4 regions of the Gibbsiella quercinecans genome follow, and region 2 is predicted to be linked to each of the others. Evidence: predicted binding sites of a transcription regulator. Region 2 holds the regulator's gene; each other region holds the start of a gene.
What was found. Region 2 encodes Fur, which represses iron uptake genes when iron is present. Its sites were predicted from a motif close to ATAATAATGAGAACNACTATCAA; they were not measured.
Positions count from the first base shown of each region.

Region 1: a site for Fur is predicted at 1,697-1,719, ahead of fhuA (ferrichrome porin FhuA). Genes of this name have one in related genera too.
Region 3: a site for Fur is predicted at 2,190-2,212, ahead of ACN28Q_RS21875 (TonB-dependent siderophore receptor). Genes of this name have one in related genera too.
Region 4: a site for Fur is predicted at 2,332-2,354, ahead of ACN28Q_RS23745 (TonB-dependent siderophore receptor). Genes of this name have one in related genera too.

Region 1 covers NZ_CP014136.1:3,554,443-3,558,658, forward strand. Annotated here, with positions in the region: gene mrcB (bifunctional glycosyl transferase/transpeptidase) at 1-1,525, shown strand, start outside; gene fhuA (ferrichrome porin FhuA) at 1,751-3,940, shown strand; gene fhuC (Fe3+-hydroxamate ABC transporter ATP-binding protein FhuC) at 3,986-4,216, shown strand, end outside.
Region 2 covers NZ_CP014136.1:1,227,022-1,231,237, reverse strand. Annotated here, with positions in the region: gene ACN28Q_RS05665 (beta-N-acetylhexosaminidase) at 1-2,295, shown strand, start outside; gene fur (ferric iron uptake transcriptional regulator) at 2,391-2,837, opposite strand; gene fldA (flavodoxin FldA) at 3,168-3,695, opposite strand; gene ybfE (LexA regulated protein) at 3,928-4,215, opposite strand.
Region 3 covers NZ_CP014136.1:4,819,341-4,823,556, reverse strand. Annotated here, with positions in the region: partial or broken gene ACN28Q_RS25205 (GntP family permease) at 1-177, shown strand, start outside; gene ACN28Q_RS21885 (arginine deiminase-related protein) at 1,485-1,793, shown strand; gene ACN28Q_RS21880 (arginine deiminase-related protein) at 1,787-1,903, shown strand; gene ACN28Q_RS21875 (TonB-dependent siderophore receptor) at 2,448-4,216, shown strand, end outside.
Region 4 covers NZ_CP014136.1:5,228,758-5,232,973, reverse strand. Annotated here, with positions in the region: gene ACN28Q_RS23765 (riboflavin synthase subunit alpha) at 1-1, opposite strand, end outside; gene ACN28Q_RS23760 (MATE family efflux transporter) at 238-1,614, shown strand; tRNA gene ACN28Q_RS23755 (tRNA-Val) at 1,811-1,887, shown strand; tRNA gene ACN28Q_RS23750 (tRNA-Val) at 1,927-2,003, shown strand; gene ACN28Q_RS23745 (TonB-dependent siderophore receptor) at 2,401-4,216, shown strand, end outside.

The DNA of each region.
Region 1 (4,216 bases), 2.3 Mb from region 2:
TTACTTCGGCCGCCCGGTGGACGAACTGAGCCTCGATCAGCAGGCCTTGCTGGTGGGCATGGTGAAAGGCGCTTCGCTGTATAACCCGTGGCGCAATCCGCGGCTGGCGCTGGAGCGCCGCAATCTGGTGCTGAAACTGTTGCAAAACCAGGGGGTGATCGACGCGGAGTTGTACGACATGCTGAGCGCCCGCCCGCTGGGCGTGCAGCCGAAGGGCGGCGTGATTACGCCGCAGCCGGCCTTTATGCAACTGGTGCGCCAGGAGCTGCAGGCCCGGCTGGGCGATAAGGTGAACGATCTGTCCGGCGTGAAAATCTTCACCACGCTGGATCCGGTATCGCAGGATGCGGCGGAAAAAGCAGTGGAAGAAGGCATTCCAGCATTGCGCGCGGCCCGCCACGTCAGCGATCTGGAAGCGGCGATGGTGATTGTCGATCGCTTCAGCGGTGAGGTGCGCGCTATGGTGGGCGGGGCCGAACCGCAGTTTGCCGGCTTTAACCGCGCGATGCAGGCACGCCGCCTGGTGGGCTCGCTGGCGAAGCCGCCAACCTACCTGACCGCGTTATCCGAGCCGGACAAATACCGCCTGAATACCTGGCTGAGCGATCAGCCGGTGAGCATCAAATTGCCGAATGGCACGAATTGGCAGCCGAACAACTACGATCGCCAGTTCCGCGGCAAGGTGATGCTGGTGGACGCGCTGGCCAACTCGCTCAACGTGCCAACGGTCAACCTGGGGATGTCGGTGGGGCTTGATCAGATCAGCGCTACACTGCAGCGCCTGGGGATACCGAAAAGCGCCATCAACCCGGTGCCTTCGATGCTGCTGGGGGCTATCGGCCTGACGCCGATGGAAGTGGCGCAGGAATACCAGACCATCGCCGGCGTGGGGAACCGGGCGCCGTTATCAGCCGTGCGTTCGGTAATTGCCGAAGACGGCACCGTGCTGTATCAGAGCTTCCCACAGGCGGAGCGGGTGGTGCCTGCCCAGGCGGCATACCTGACTCTGTACGCCATGCAACAAGGCGTGGCGCGCGGCACGTCCCGTTCGCTGTCGGTGAAGTTCCCGAACTACCATCTGGCGGCCAAAACCGGTACCACCAACGATTTGCGTGACAGTTGGTTCGCCGGCATCGACGGCAAAGAAGTGGCGATCGCCTGGGTGGGGCGCGACAATAACGGCCCAGCCAAGCTGACCGGCGCCAACGGAGCCCTGACGCTGTACCGGCGTTATCTGGAAAACCAAACGCCGTTGCCGCTGATGTTGCAACCGCCGGAAGGAATCAGCCAAATGGGCATCGACTCTGCCGGCAACTTCATCTGCTGCGGCGGCAGTTGGCGTACCATCCCTGTCTGGACAGACAACCCGCAGGGGATGTGCCAGGCCAGCCAGGCTGAAGTGCAACAGCAGCAACAGGCGCAGCAGCCGTCGCAGCAACAGCCTCAGCAGCAGCAACAACAGCAGAATGAGCAGAAAGACAGCGACGGCGTTGCCGGCTGGATTAAGGATATGTTCGGCCAGTAATCGCCATTCACCCTGTTGTGCGTATCAGGCCCGTAGCGAATGCTACGGGCTTTTTTTCATTCTGTTTCAGTGGGATACAGCATCATTATGCTCCGCGTTTAATCGCGTGCCGCCGCCGGCCCAAATATTGTTCAGTTATTATTCTCCCCGAATGAACAAGATGATATGCTTATAATAATCATTATTATTAGCATTACTGTGGTTTTTATCTGGTGGGGGTAAATAATGCCGAACAAACGCCTGGTTTTAGCGCATGCCCGCAAAGGGAAAAATGGTTTGCGGGGCGTAGCGTTAGCTGTCGCTGCTGCGGTTGCCGGCCCTGCCTTTGCGGCGCAGAGCACCGTGGACAATAGCGAAACGCTTACGGTTGTCGGCAGCGACGCGTCGCAGGAGAGCGCCTGGGGGCCGGTAGGCACCTATGTCGCCAGGCATAGTGCCACCGGGACGAAAACCGATACGCCGTTGGAAAAAACGCCGCAGTCGGTTTCCGTGGTGACGCGTGAAGAAATAGAGATGCACCAGCCGGTTTCGGTGAAAGAGGTGCTGGGTTATACGCCGGGGGTGATGGTGGGCACGCGCGGCAGCTCCAATTCCTATGATGCGCTATCGATCCGCGGCTTCACGGAAGTTAACACCAACCAGTACCTGAATGGCCTCAAGCTGCAGGGGGATAACTACTCTGAAGCGAAAATCGACCCCTACATGCTGGAGCGCGTAGAGGTGCTGCGCGGCCCTGTTTCGGTGCTGTACGGCAAAAGCAATCCTGGCGGGGTGGTTTCCCTGGTCAGCAAGCAGCCGACCACCGAAACCCTGCGTGAAGTGCAGTTCCAGATGGGCACCGACAATCTATTCTCCACCGGCTTTGACTTCGGCGGGGCGCTGGATGACAGCGGGGTATACTCCTATCGCCTGACCGGGTTGGCCAGCAGCGCCGACAGCCAGCAGGAAATGGCGAAGGAAAAACGCTATGCCATCGCACCGGCCTTTAGCTGGCGGCCGGATGATAAAACCACCTTGACCTTCCTGAGCTATTTCCAGAATGAGCCCGACGCCGGCTTCTACGGCTGGCTGCCGCGGCAGGGCACCGTGGTGCCCTATACCGATGCTGAAGGCAACCAGCACAAGTTGCCGACCAATTTCAACGAAGGCGAGGCCAGCAATAAGTTGGCGCGTAAGCAGAAAATGGTGGGCTACAGCGCCGAGCACCAGTTTGACGATGTTTGGACGGTGCGCCAGAACCTGCGTTATATGCAAATCGACAGCGATTATAAAGCGGTGTACGGCAACGGCTACAGCGCGCCCGCCACGCTGAACCGCGCCTATGCCCAATCGCAGGAAAAGTTGAACAGTTTTACCGTGGATACCCAGGCCCAGGCGAAGTTCCGTTACGGCGACGTTGACCATACCCTGTTGCTGGGGGTGGATTACATGCGCATGCGTAACGACATCAATGCCTATTACGGCACCGCCAGCAGCCTCAACATGCTGGCGCCTGACTATGGCAACCCGAACATCGTGCTGACCTTCCCGTATAAAATACTTAACCGGCAGGAACAAACCGGCCTGTATGTGCAGGATCAGGCCGAGTGGAACCATTGGGTGCTGACGCTCGGCGGCCGCTACGATTGGGCGACCACCTCGGTATATAATCGCTCTACACTGAGTACGGTAGAAAAAAATGATGCGCAGTTCACCTGGCGTGGCGGGCTGAACTATTTGTTTGATAACGGCATTTCACCGTACTTCAGCTACAGTGAATCTTTCCTGCCGACGCCGGGCACTGATGCGTTACAGCAACCTTTTGATGCCTCCCGGGCCAAACAGTACGAAGCCGGAGTGAAGTATATCCCGCAAAATCGCCCCATTACGCTGACGGCGGCGCTTTACCAACTGACCAAAACCAAAAATCTGACGGCGGATCCGGATCCAGATCATAGCGGCTTTAACGTACAAAGCGGCGAGATACGCGCGCGCGGGGTCGAGCTGGAAGCCAAAGCCGCCCTGAACGCCAATATCAATTTGACCGCGTCCTATACCTATACCAACGCCGAGTATACCCACGACAACACCTACCAAGGCAACACCCCGGAGCAGGTACCGACCCATATGGCATCGCTCTGGACGGATTACACCTTCAACGAAACGGCGCTTAGCGGCCTGACCGTCGGCGGCGGTGTGCGCTATGTCGGCAGCTCGCAAGGCGATACCGCCAACAGTTTCAAGGTGGCCAGCTACAGTGTGGTTGACGCCACCGTTAAATACGATCTGGCGCGTTTCGGGTTGGCTGGCTCTTCCGTTGGCCTTAATGTGAAAAACCTGCTCGATCGTGAATATGTCGCCAGTTGCTACGCTGATTATGCTTGCTACTGGGGCAGCGATCGCCAGGTGGTAGCTACCGCAACCTTCCGTTTCTAATTGATAACCGAGCGGCGCCATGCCGGCCCGGTAAAAACAGGGCTTATGCAGGATACACATCATCACGAAGCACGATTTTCACTGGCCGGGGTGAGCTTCGCCGTGGCGGGGCGCGTGCTGTTGCAGCCGCTGTCGCTGGCCTTTCCACCAGGCCAGGTCAGTGGATTGATCGGCCATAACGGCTCCGGCAAATCCACGCTGTTGAAAATTTTGGGCCGCCACCAGCCGCCCAGTAGCGGCCAGGTATTGCTCAATGACCAACCGCTGGCCCAGTGG
Region 2 (4,216 bases):
GGGCGCGTGGAGATCCCGTTGGTGGGGGAATACTGGCAATTGTTCAATAGCGACGTGATGCCGCGCTGGTATGCCACCTCCGGTAACGCCAAGCCTAAGGTGCTGGTGAACACCGATACTGAAGATTTGCACCAGTTCCTGACGCCGTTAAGCGGCGATCAATGGAAGCGCACCCAACATGATAACAACATCCTGATGACGCCAGCGACGCGCTTTACGAAAAACGCGGCGTTAAGCCGCCTGCCGGCCACGGCGCTGCGCGGGCAGATTATCCCAACGCCGCTGCAGGTGACGATTGATCCTACACAGGATGCCGATCTTAGCCAGGGCGTTGCACTGGCGCTTGGCGCATTGGCGGCGCCGGCAGCCAGCGCCGTCACCCAGCGTTTCGCACAGCTTGGCATCCCCCAACGTGCGGGCGGGTATCCGATCACAACCGCGATTGATCCGCACGCTTTCAGCGGCGCCGAGGCAGTGCCGGGAGCTTATACGCTGGCGATGGGTGAAAAATCCGCGCAGATTACCGGCATTGATGAAGCGGGCGTATTTTATGGTTTGCAGTCTGTTCTTTCACTGCTGCCTGCCGATGGCGACAAAAAAATCGCCGTGCTGACGGCCCGCGATGCGCCGCGTTTTCAATACCGTGGCGTGTTCCTGGACGTGGGGCGCAATTTCCACACCAAAGACGCGGTTCTGCGCTTATTGGACCAGATGGCGGCCTATAAGCTGAATAAATTCCACTTTCACCTGAGCGACGACGAAGGCTGGCGCATTGAAATTCCCGGCCTGCCGGAGTTAACCGAGGTGGGTGGCAAGCGCTGCCACGATCTGACAGAAACAACGTGCCTGTTGCCCCAGTTGGGCTCCGGGCCGGACAGCGATAATAACGGTTCCGGTTTTTTCACCCGCAGCGACTATATCGACATCGTAAAATACGCCCAGGCACGCCAGATTGAAGTGATCCCGGAAATTGACATGCCGGCGCACGCCCGTGCGGCGGTGGTTGCGATGGAAGCCCGCTACCAAAAGCTGCACGCCGAAGGCAAGGAACAGGCCGCTGGTGAATACCGCGTGCTGGATCCCACCGATGACTCCAATACCACGTCGGTGCAGTTTTACGATCGCCACAGCTACCTGAACCCTTGCCTGCCGTCGTCCACGCGCTTTGCCGATAAGGTGATTGGCGAGATTGCCCTGATGCATAAAGAGGCGGGCCAACCGCTGACCACCTGGCATTTTGGCGGTGATGAAGCAAAAAATATCCGCCTGGGCACCGGCTATACCGATATCCGCCATCCGGAGCCGGGCAAAGGCATGGTCGATCTCAGCAAAGAGGACAAACCCTGGGCGAAATCGCAGGTTTGCCAGGCGATGATCGCCCAAGGCAAAGTACAGGATATGGCGCACCTGCCGAGCTATTTCGCTATTGAGGTGAGTAAACGGGTTAACGCGCACGGCATCGAAAAAATGCAGGCCTGGCAGGATGGCCTGAAAGACGCGGAAAACGCCAAGGCGTTCGCCACCAAGCGCGTTGGCGTTAATTTCTGGGATACCCTGTACTGGGGCGGCTTCGACACCGCTAACGACTGGGCGAACAAGGGCTACGAGGTGACGATCTCCAACCCGGATTATGTCTACATGGATTTCCCGTACGAAGTTAACCCCAACGAACGCGGTTACTATTGGGCGGCACGCTTTAACGATGAACAGAAAATGTTCAGCTTTGCGCCGGACAACCTGCCGCAGAATGCGGAAACCTCGCGCGATCGCGACGGTGATGCCTTCAGCGCCAAGAGCGATAAGCCATGGCCAGGCGCCTATGGGCTGTCGGCGCAGTCCTGGAGCGAAACCGTGCGTACCGACGAGCAGATGGAATATATGATTTTCCCGCGCGTCATTTCGGTGGCGGAGCGTGCGTGGCACCGTGCGGGCTGGGAACTGGATTATCAGGCCGGGCGCGAATATAAAGGTGACGAAACGCAGTTTGTCGATCGCGCGGCGTTGGATAAAGACTGGCTGCGCTTTGCCAATCTGTTAGGGCAGCGTGAACTGGCCAAGTTGGATAAGGGGGGTATCCACTACCGCTTGCCGGTGCCTGGCGCGCGCATCGTTGATGGCAAACTGGAGGCCAATATCTCACTGCCGGGCCTGGGGATTGAATATTCCACCGACGGCGGCAAACAGTGGCGGCGCTATGACGGCAGCGCCAGGCCGAACGTTTCCGCTGGGGTGCAAATCCGTGCCGTCAGCCCAGATGGCAAGCGCTTTAGCCGCAGCGAAGCGGTGCAAGGGTAATTATGCCAGCTCGCGCGCCGCGCGGGCTGCATACGCAGCCCATAAAAAAACAGCCGTATATACGGCTGTTTTTTTACGCTAGGGGCAAGCACCTGTTACTTTGCGTTGTGTATCGAGTCATCTTCACGGCAATCACCGGTTTCACAGTGCCCATACAGATACAGGCTGTGGTTGGTGAGTTTGATACCGTGCCTTTTGGCAATATCACGCTGGCGCGCTTCGATAAATTCGTCGCGGAATTCGATCACTTTGCCGCAGTCCAGGCAAATCAGGTGATCGTGGTGGTGTTGCTGAGTCAATTCAAATACGGATTTGCCGCCTTCAAAATTGTGGCGGGTGACGATGCCGGCGTCGTCAAACTGGTTAAGCACGCGGTACACCGTGGCCAGGCCAATTTCTTCGCCCATATCAATCAATTTCTTATACAAATCTTCCGCACTGACGTGGTGGCATTCCGGATCCTGCAGCACTTCCAGGATTTTGAGTCGCGGAAGCGTGACTTTTAAGCCGGCCTTCTTCAATGCGGTGTTGTTGTCAGTCATGCGGATTCAGTCCTGTTACTATGCTAATCAAGTTGAGGCGTTCTCGCCTATGGCATCGGTCGGCACAAAGATATAATTGCGTCACATTATAGAACCGGTTGCGCTAAATGAAAACCGCCGGTTGTTAACAACGCTATATTTGCACTATTGCATTTTACATATGCAACGTCTTGATGAATGGGATAAACCGATGCCGCAGTTTACCGTGACGATGTGAGAAGTTACAAAATCGTAGCTTCTATTGCTTCAATTCATAATATCAATAATGACCCTGTTGACATTGCTACTATGCACGTTACAAGGCCATTATTCAACCGCCACCCACAAGGTTTAGTTGGCCAGTTCAGCCAGATTCAATTCTTCGCTGATCTGTTTGACCCAGGCGTCGACACGCTCGTTGGTCAACTCCGGCTGGCGGTCTTCATCAATGGCCAGGCCAATAAAATGATCGTCATCCGCCAAACCCTTTGAGGCTTCGAAATGGTAGCCCTGGGTTGGCCAGTGGCCGACGATGGTGGCGCCGCGTGGTTCGATGATATCGCGGATGGTGCCCATCGCATCGCAGAAGTATTCTGCGTAGTCTTCCTGATCGCCGCAGCCGAACAGCGCGACCAGCTTACCGTTGAAGTCGATCTCTTCGAGCGTAGGGAAGAAGTCATCCCAATCGCACTGCGCTTCACCGTAGTACCAGGTTGGAATACCCAGCAGCAGGATGTCGAAGGCTTCCAGATCTTCCTTGCTGCTTTTGGCAATGTCGTGAACTTCAGCCACTTCTTTGCCCAATTGTTTTTGGATCATCTTGGCAATGTTTTCGGTATTACCAGTGTCGCTGCCAAAGAAAATGCCTACAGTTGCCATATAGCGTATAACCCTTTCAATTCAATAAAGTTGTGTCGCGATAAGACGCCGATGGCGATGCAGCGCTGGGCATCCCGTGCGCCATTTTCACGCTGTTTCTTACCGGTAAACGCCTATCATGCCAGAAATTTACCCGCAGGATTTATCGCATTTATGCGATGCCTATGGGGAAGAAAGCGGGAGCGATCCGGCGTTGTCCTTAACGCCTGCGCCGCGCGCCAGGGCGGCAAGATCAGTGTTCTGGCTGTTCTTCCGCCAGTTTAGCCAACAGCATTTGCTCAATGAGTTCGCTGCGGCTGATGTTGCGCTGGTCCGCCAGTTTGTTCAGAGCGTCTACCGCGTCCGCATTGATTTTCAGCTCCACACGCCGCAAGCCACGAACCTTATCGCGCCGTAACTGATTGCGCTTGTTGATCCTAAGCTGTTCATTGCGGGAAAGCGGGTTAGTTTTCGGGCGCCCCGGACGGCGTTCATCTGCGAACAGATCCAGCGTTGTGCGATCCGTTTGTTCTTTAGCCATT
Region 3 (4,216 bases), 2.0 Mb from region 2:
CCGGTCTTTTTGCTGGGGGCCGTTTTTGGCAAATTGATCGAACTTTCCGGCTTCTCGCGCGCAATAGTGAGCGCCATTACACGGCTATTAGGAAAAAACCAGGCAATGACAGTGATTATCCTGGTCTGCGGTTTGTTGACTTATGGCGGCGTCTCGCTGTTTGTCGTCGTGTTTGCCGTTTATCCATTCGCTGCCGAAATGTTCCGGCAGGGGAATATCCCTAAGCGTTTGATGCCGGCCACTATTGCGCTGGGTGCATTTACATTTACGATGGATGCCCTTCCCGGTTCGCCCCAAATTCAAAACATCATTCCCACCACATTTTACGGAACTACCTCGTGGGCCGCGCCTTGGCTGGGCATCCTGGGCTCTCTTTTTGTCGTCGGCGGCGGCTTATTGTATCTGGATCTTGCGCGACGGCGAGCACAGCGCTCTGGCGAAGGATATGGCACCACATTGCGCAATGAGCCCGCAACACCGGAGGATATACCTCTTATTCATCCGATGATCGCCCTGTTGCCGCTGGTTGTGGTCGGCGTGATGAATCTGATATTCACCCATGCACTCCCTCATTGGTACGGCGCCACCTATGAAATAGCCTTACCGGGATTAAAAAGCCCTATCCAGAGCGACGTCACTAAAATGGTCGCCATCTGGGCCGTACTGGCGGCGCTGTTGTGCGGTATTTTCACGATCTTTATTTTCGCCTGGCGCACCGTAGCTAATAAGCTGGCGGAAGGCAGTAAAGCCGCCGTAAGCGGTGCGATGCTTGCCGCATTGAATACAGCTTCAGAGTATGGTTTTGGCGGTGTTATCTCCGCGCTTCCCGGCTTTGTTGCAGTAGCCGAAGCGTTAAAAGCAATACCTAATCCGTTGCTTAACCAGGCGATTACAATCAACCTGCTTTCCGGCATCACCGGTTCGTCATCAGGCGGTATGAGTATCGCACTGGCTGCGATGTCAGATCAGTTTGTTGCTGCCGCCCATGCCGCACATATCCCTCTGGAAGTTATGCACCGGGTTGCCTCTATGGCAGCTGGCGGTATGGATACCTTGCCCCATAATGGCGCCATCATTACATTGCTGGCGGTCACTGGGCTAACGCACAGAGAAGCATATAAACCTATCTTCGGTATCACCATTTTCAAGGTCATGGCCGCCTTCTTTATCATTGGAGTCTATTACCTGACCGGGCTGGTTTAGCTGCTATAACCATCTATCAGTGCTCTTTACCAGTATTGGTAAAAAATTCCGTCCTAAACGCAATAGCGCTCGTACATGAGCGCTATTGCATGCCTACCAACCTCGGCGGCATTCCCGGCAAGCTTTGACCAATCAGCCATAAATTCACCTGTTCTTGACGTTGTGGTAACCATATAAAAAATAGGCAATGACACAATTTTAGATAGCGCAACCCTTCCAGTTCGAGCTGCCTGCCCCATTTAGATTTTTGCAAATATGGGCAACAAAAATCGGGTTATCAGGTGATTGATTTTACTGCAGAAGATGCTCAGGGGCGGGCCATCTACCATACCAATGTGATGATGAGCATCGGCATTCGTTACGCCGTGGTCTGCCGGGAAGCGATGGTGGAAGCAACAGCGCGTGAGCAAATACTCAATAGCCTGAACGCCAGCGGCAAAACCGTCATCGCGATAACAATGGCCCAGATGCACGCGTTTTGCGGCAACATCCTTGAGCTATGCAGCCACGATGGGCATCCGGGCATCCGGTCATCGCCATGTCAGAGCAGGCCTGGCGTGCGTTCACACCCGCACAACAGAAGATGCTAAGCGCTTACGCACGCATTGTGCAGGCACCGATTGCGGTGATCGAACAGCACGGCGGTGGCGGCGCTCGCTGTATGCTGGCCGAGATTTTCGCGCCCAAAGTTACCGGCTGACTACTGCAACCCGCTAATCATCACAGCGTGAATACCCGGCTTCCGATGGAAATCGTTACGCCGTAACGCCGCTTCGTCCAACGGCGATTTATCGGTTTTTCCACCCCAGCCAGCAGCCCGGCACACAACGCCAACGGGCCGTTAGCTTTTAGCGGGATTTCATGCGTCAGCGCATCAGGAAATGCGTGTATATATTTCGTTAAGATAACACCAAGAAATGTAATGATAACGTAGGTTAATGAAAGTAAATATTACGAAAATAGTTGCCAATGCAAGCAATTCCATTACCATAATGATAACTATTATCAATGTATGAATGGGATTTCCCCTATGTTTTCTCTGCCTCAAGCCATTGGTACCGACGTTGCAGCCCCGTTTTTTTTAAACGCACTGCTGCGCGAAACCCAAGACTGGCAGCACCTCTCGCATAATGAGCCAGACCAACCTGCGAAAATTCATATTCCCCTTTCGTCCACCCAGGCCAGGCCTTTCAACCCTTAGTAAAAACGACTGAGTACTGACACACCATCGGAGCATTACAATAATGAAACATCAATATCGCTGGGTTTTAAATCCGTGCCTACTCGCCATACTCTCTTCCCCCGCCTGGGCGGAAGATCCTGAACAAGAGCAGATGGTTGTCTCTGCCAGCCGTGCCAACCGGAGCGTGGCGGAAATGGCGCAAACCACCTGGGTGATTGAACAGGCTGAAATTGAACAGCAGGTTCAGGGCGGCAAAGAGTTAAAAGAGGTGCTGGCACAGCTCATACCGGGCATGGATGTCAGTAGCCAGGGGCGCACCAACTACGGCATGAATATGCGCGGGCGTTCGATGATGGTGATGGTCGACGGGGTGCGCCTTAACTCTTCGCGCAGCGACAGCCGCCAGTTGGACGCGATCGATCCCTTCAACATTGCGCATATTGAAGTTATCTCTGGAGCAACGTCACTGTACGGCGGTGGCAGTACCGGCGGCCTGATTAACATTGTCACCAAAAAGGGCCAGGCCGGGACGCAGGTAGAATTCCAGACCGGCGCCAAAAGCGGCTTCAACAGCCACAACGACCACGATGAGAATATCGCCGCGGCGGTGAGCGGCGGCGATGATAAAGCCTCTGGCCGGCTTGCGCTTTCCTACCAGCGCTATGGCGGTTGGTATGACGGCAAAGGCAACGAGGTGATCATCGATAATACCCAGACGGGCCTGCAGTACTCCGACCGCCTTGATTTGATGGGCACGGGCACCATCAACATCGACGAACATCAGCAGCTACAGTTGACGGCGCAATACTATAAAAGCGAGTCGGACGGTAAACATGGCCTGTTCCTTGGGGAGAACTTCGCTGCCGTGACCGGCGATGGCAATGCGTATAACGCCGGCAACCTGAATTCCGACCGTATTCCCGGCACCGAGCGCCACCTGATTAACCTGCAGTACGCCAACAGCGATTTCTTCGGCCAGGATTTGGTGGCGCAGGTTTATTACCGTGACGAAAGCCTGACTTTCTATCCTTTCCCGACGCTGGGTGGCGGCGTGGTGACCAGCATCGGCGCATCACAGCAAAAAACCGATTTCTACGGCGGCAAACTGACCCTTAACAGCAAACCCCTGGACGATCTGACGCTGACCTGGGGCCTGGACGCCGACCACGAAACCTTTAACGCCAACCAGCAGTTCTTTGATCTGAATACGGCGGCGCAGAGCGGCGGCATGACGCTAGACAACGCCTATAACGTTGGGCGCTATCCCGGCTACAGCATCACTAACCTTGCCCCCTTCCTGCAAGCCAGCTACGACATTAATGCCATTACCCTAAGCGGCGGCGTGCGCTACCAGTACACCGAAAACAAAGTGGATGATTTTGTCGGTTACGCTCAACAGCAGGCCATTGCCACCGGGCGAGCGCAGTCTGCCGATGCGGTGCCAGGAGGCAAAACCGACTATAACAACGTCTTGTTCAACGCCGGTATTCTGGGGCGCCTGACCGAACGCCAGCAGGTGTGGTTCAACTTCTCACAGGGCTTTGAGATCCCGGATTTAGCCAAATACTACGGCTCTGGAACATATCAACTGGTGGATGGGCACTATCGCCTGAATAACAGCGTTAACGTCAACGACTCCAAGCTGGACGGCATCAAGGTCAACGCCTTTGAGCTGGGCTGGCGCTTTACCGGTGACAACCTGCGTACCCAGGCGGCGGCTTACTACTCGCTGTCTGACAAAACCATCAACATTAACAAAACCGATATGACCATCAATATTGAAGACGACAAGCGTCGTATCTATGGGTTGGAAGGCCAGGTGGATTACTT
Region 4 (4,216 bases), 1.5 Mb from region 2:
TGTTTGCCTCTTTATTCAGTCAATGTGTGCAACAACGCTGGAGCAAGTTTGCCCCACTTGGCAAAAAAAACCAAATCTACGACGGTAAAAATCGTTCAGGCATTGGCCCGCGCTAATGACAATGATTGATTCATAACGCCGAGCAGGTACAATATTTGTGAAAATGTTTCACAACTTTCATTGTTCGCCTTCACGGCGCCCTCTGCCTCTATTATAAATAACCCCAAAGGTGTATGCGTGCAGAAATACCTCAAGGAAGCGCGTAGTTTATTAGCCCTCGCCATTCCCGTCATTATTGCGCAAGTTTCACAAACCGCCATGGGCGTAGTGGATACCATCATGGCCGGTTCCTACAGCGCCACCGACATGGCCGCGGTTGCGGTAGGCACCTCTATCTGGCTGCCGGCCATTCTCTTCGGCCATGGCCTGGTGCTGGCCTTAACGCCGGTTATCGCTCAACTCAACGGTGCCGGCCGGCGTGAGCGGATTGCGCACCAGGTCAATCAGGGCTTTTGGTTGGCTTCTGCGGTTTCCGTGCTGATTATCGCCGTGCTGTACAACAGCAAATTCGTCATCGACATGATGCATAACATCGATCCTGAACTGGAAAGAAAAGCCGTTGGCTACCTGCATACCATTATGTGGGGCGCGCCGGGCTTTCTGTTCTTCCAGGTGCTGCGTAATCAGTGTGAGGGGCTGTCAAAAACCAAACCAGGGATGATCATTGGCTTTATCGGCCTGCTGATAAACATCCCGATTAACTACGTGCTGATTTTCGGCAAATTCGGCTTCCCTGAATTGGGCGGGATCGGCTGCGGCGTCGCGACCGGCAGCGTCTACTGGCTGATGTTCCTGATGATGCGCTGGTATGTCAAACGCGCGCCGTCACAACGCGACATCAAACTGTTGCCGACCCAGCACCGGGGGCCTGACTGGGCGACGATAAAACGCCTGATTGGCATTGGCATGCCGGTGGCGTTGGCGATTTTCTTCGAAGTTACGCTGTTTGCCGTTGTGGCGCTGTTGGTTTCGCCGTTAGGCATTGTCGCCGTGGCGGGCCACCAGATTGCGCTCAACTTCAGCGCCTTGATGTTCGTACTGCCGTTGTCGTTGGGCGTGGCGGCGACCATCCGCGTGGGCTATAACCTGGGGAAAGGTTCCGTCGAGGGCGCGCGCATTGCCGCCAATGCGTCCATCGGCGTGGGTATCGCTATGGCTACCGCCACCGCGCTATTTACCGCCATTCTGCGCGAACCCATTGCCTTACTGTATAACGACAACCCCGCCGTGGTCACAATGGCCTCGCATTTGATGCTGCTGGCGGCGCTTTACCAGATTTCCGACTCGATCCAAGTGATCGGCAGCGGTATCCTGCGCGGTTACAAAGACACCCGTTCGATTTTCTTTATTACCTTTATCGCCTATTGGCTGCTGGGCCTGCCAAGCGGTTATTTACTGGCGTTAACCGATATTCTGGTGCCGGCGATGGGGCCGAGCGGTTTTTGGATTGGCTTTATCATCGGCCTGACCTTTGCTGCTATCCTGATGGCGTTGCGCATGCGCTGGTTGCAAAAACAGTCCGCCAGCTTGATTCTGCACCGCTCCGCGCGTTAAAGGTTTTCCCGTGCGGGCAGCACCCTCCCTGCCCGCCGTTAATTTCAGCGCCAAATGCAGAAAAAAGCGGCATGCTGCACACTCGTGCAGCAATCGGATGAATAAGCGGATAAAATTGCATTTTTCCCCTTGCCAGCGTGCGGGTAGCTCGTTAATATTCGTCCCCGCTGTCAGCCATGACAGGCAGAAAAAAGATGCGTCCGTAGCTCAGTTGGTTAGAGCACCACCTTGACATGGTGGGGGTCGGTGGTTCGAGTCCACTCGGACGCACCAACGTTCTGTTCACCACGGTGACGAAAATTTGCGTACAGTGCGTCCGTAGCTCAGTTGGTTAGAGCACCACCTTGACATGGTGGGGGTCGGTGGTTCGAGTCCACTCGGACGCACCATTTCTCTTCCGTAGTTTTCTCTTCATACTCTCGATTATCAAAATAACAATAAAATGCTCTGCCCTTCGCCATGCAGTTTAGCTAATTCCCCCTATACAACCGATTTAATTCCACAGTGACTTCATCAATACTCTGCAAAATTAACCACGGGAATTTCACCACATAAATTGCGCAGCATTTTATGTTCATGCTCAAGGCGAGAGAAAAAAGACGACCCTGACGCCCCGCCCCCCAATATATTGCGCTTCCAGCACCGTATAATCAGTGACGGCCAAGCCACCTACGGCGGCGCCGTTTATCCTGCCGATAAGAACAATCTCAATTGTAATTGGGAATCACTCTCATTATAGTTAAGTTTTTCATTATCACATTTAACAGGCAGGTAATTAATACCATCATGAAAATTGCGTATAAATATTCGCTGCTGGCTTCGTTCATTGCTTGCAGCCTGGGGATCGCGCCGACATGGGCAGACGAAACAAATACCGAACCAGCGCAGAAACAAGGCCCGGCCAGCAACACCAATCACAAGAAAAACGCCATTAATACCGATGAAAAAAGCAGCAGCGAAAATACCATGGTGGTGACCGCCAGAGAGCAAACGCTACAGGCGCCGGGGGTGTCAATCATTGATAGTGAAGCAATCAAAAAACACCCCATCCAGCGTGATGTTGCTGAAATTATCCGTACCATGCCCGGCGTGAACCTTACCGGCAATTCCAACAGCGGCCAGCGCGGTAATAATCGCCAAATCGATATTCGCGGCATGGGGCCGGAAAACACCCTTATTCTGGTTGACGGTATGCCGGTTAGCAGCCGCAACTCGGTGCGCTATGGCTGGAGTGACGAACGCGATACCCGTGGCGATACCAACTGGGTGCCGCCTGAAATGATAGACCGTATCGAAGTTATCCGCGGCCCAGCCGCTGCGCTATATGGCAATGGCGCCATGGGCGGCGTGGTCAATATCATTACCAAACCGGCAACCAAAGAATGGCACGGCAGTTTCAATAGCTATTACAACGTGCCTGAACACAAATCTGAAGGGGCTACACGGCGCTTTAACGCCAGTTTACACGGCACCCTGACGGATAATCTCACTCTGCGCCTTTACGGTAACTGGAATAAAACCCAGGCGGATGCGCAGGACATCAACGAAAGCCACACGACGCCACGCACTGGCACTTATGCCGGCACCTATCCGTCGGGACGGGAAGGTTTCATTAATAAAGATATCCATTCAGCCCTACGCTGGGAATTTATGCCACAGCAGGCACTCGAACTTGATATGGGCTATAGCCGCCAGGGCAACCTGTATGCCGGCGACACACAAAACACCAATACCAATACATTGGTGAAGGAATACTACGGTAAAGAAACCAATATCATCTATCGTCAAACGCTCAGCCTGAAATATACCGGCGCCTGGGACAACGGCGTGACCACGAATAACTACGTTCAGTTTGAAAAAACACGCAATACCCGGCTCAATGAAGGCCTGTCCGGGGGGATCGCGGGCATATTCAGCCCTTCTAATGAAGGTTTTTCCACCATTACGCTATATGACACTAACCTCCATTCAGAGATCAATATTCCGCTTGATCTGTGGGTCAGCCAGACCGTGACCTTCGGCGCGGAAATGAATCATCAGGCCATGAAAGATCCGGCTTCAAATACCGAAACCACCACGGCTGGCGGTAGCGTTACCGGCATTTCCAGCTCCGGACGTGATAAATACAGTTCAGCCGATATTTACGGCGTTTACATGGAGGACAATATTGATCTGACGGATTCAACCCGTCTGACGCCCGGGTTACGTTTCAACTATCAGGATATTACCGGCAGCAACTTCAGCCCAGCGTTGAATCTCTCGCAGGAGTTGGGCAATGATTTTACGCTGAAACTCGGTATCGCCCGGGCCTGGAAAGCCCCGAACCTGTACCAGACCAACCCCAACTATCTTCTATACAGCAGCGGGCAGGGTTGCTATGCCAGCGCCGGCAGTTGCTACCTGCAGGGGAACAGCGACTTAAAAGCCGAAACCAGCGTCAATAAAGAGATCGGTATCGAATATCATCATGATGACATTCAGGCCGGCCTGACCTGGTATCGCAACGACTACCACGATAAAGTCGAAGCAGGCTACGCGGCGGAATACGCCAACGGCACATCGGATATTTACAAGTGGGAAAACGTGCCTAAAGCGGTGGTTC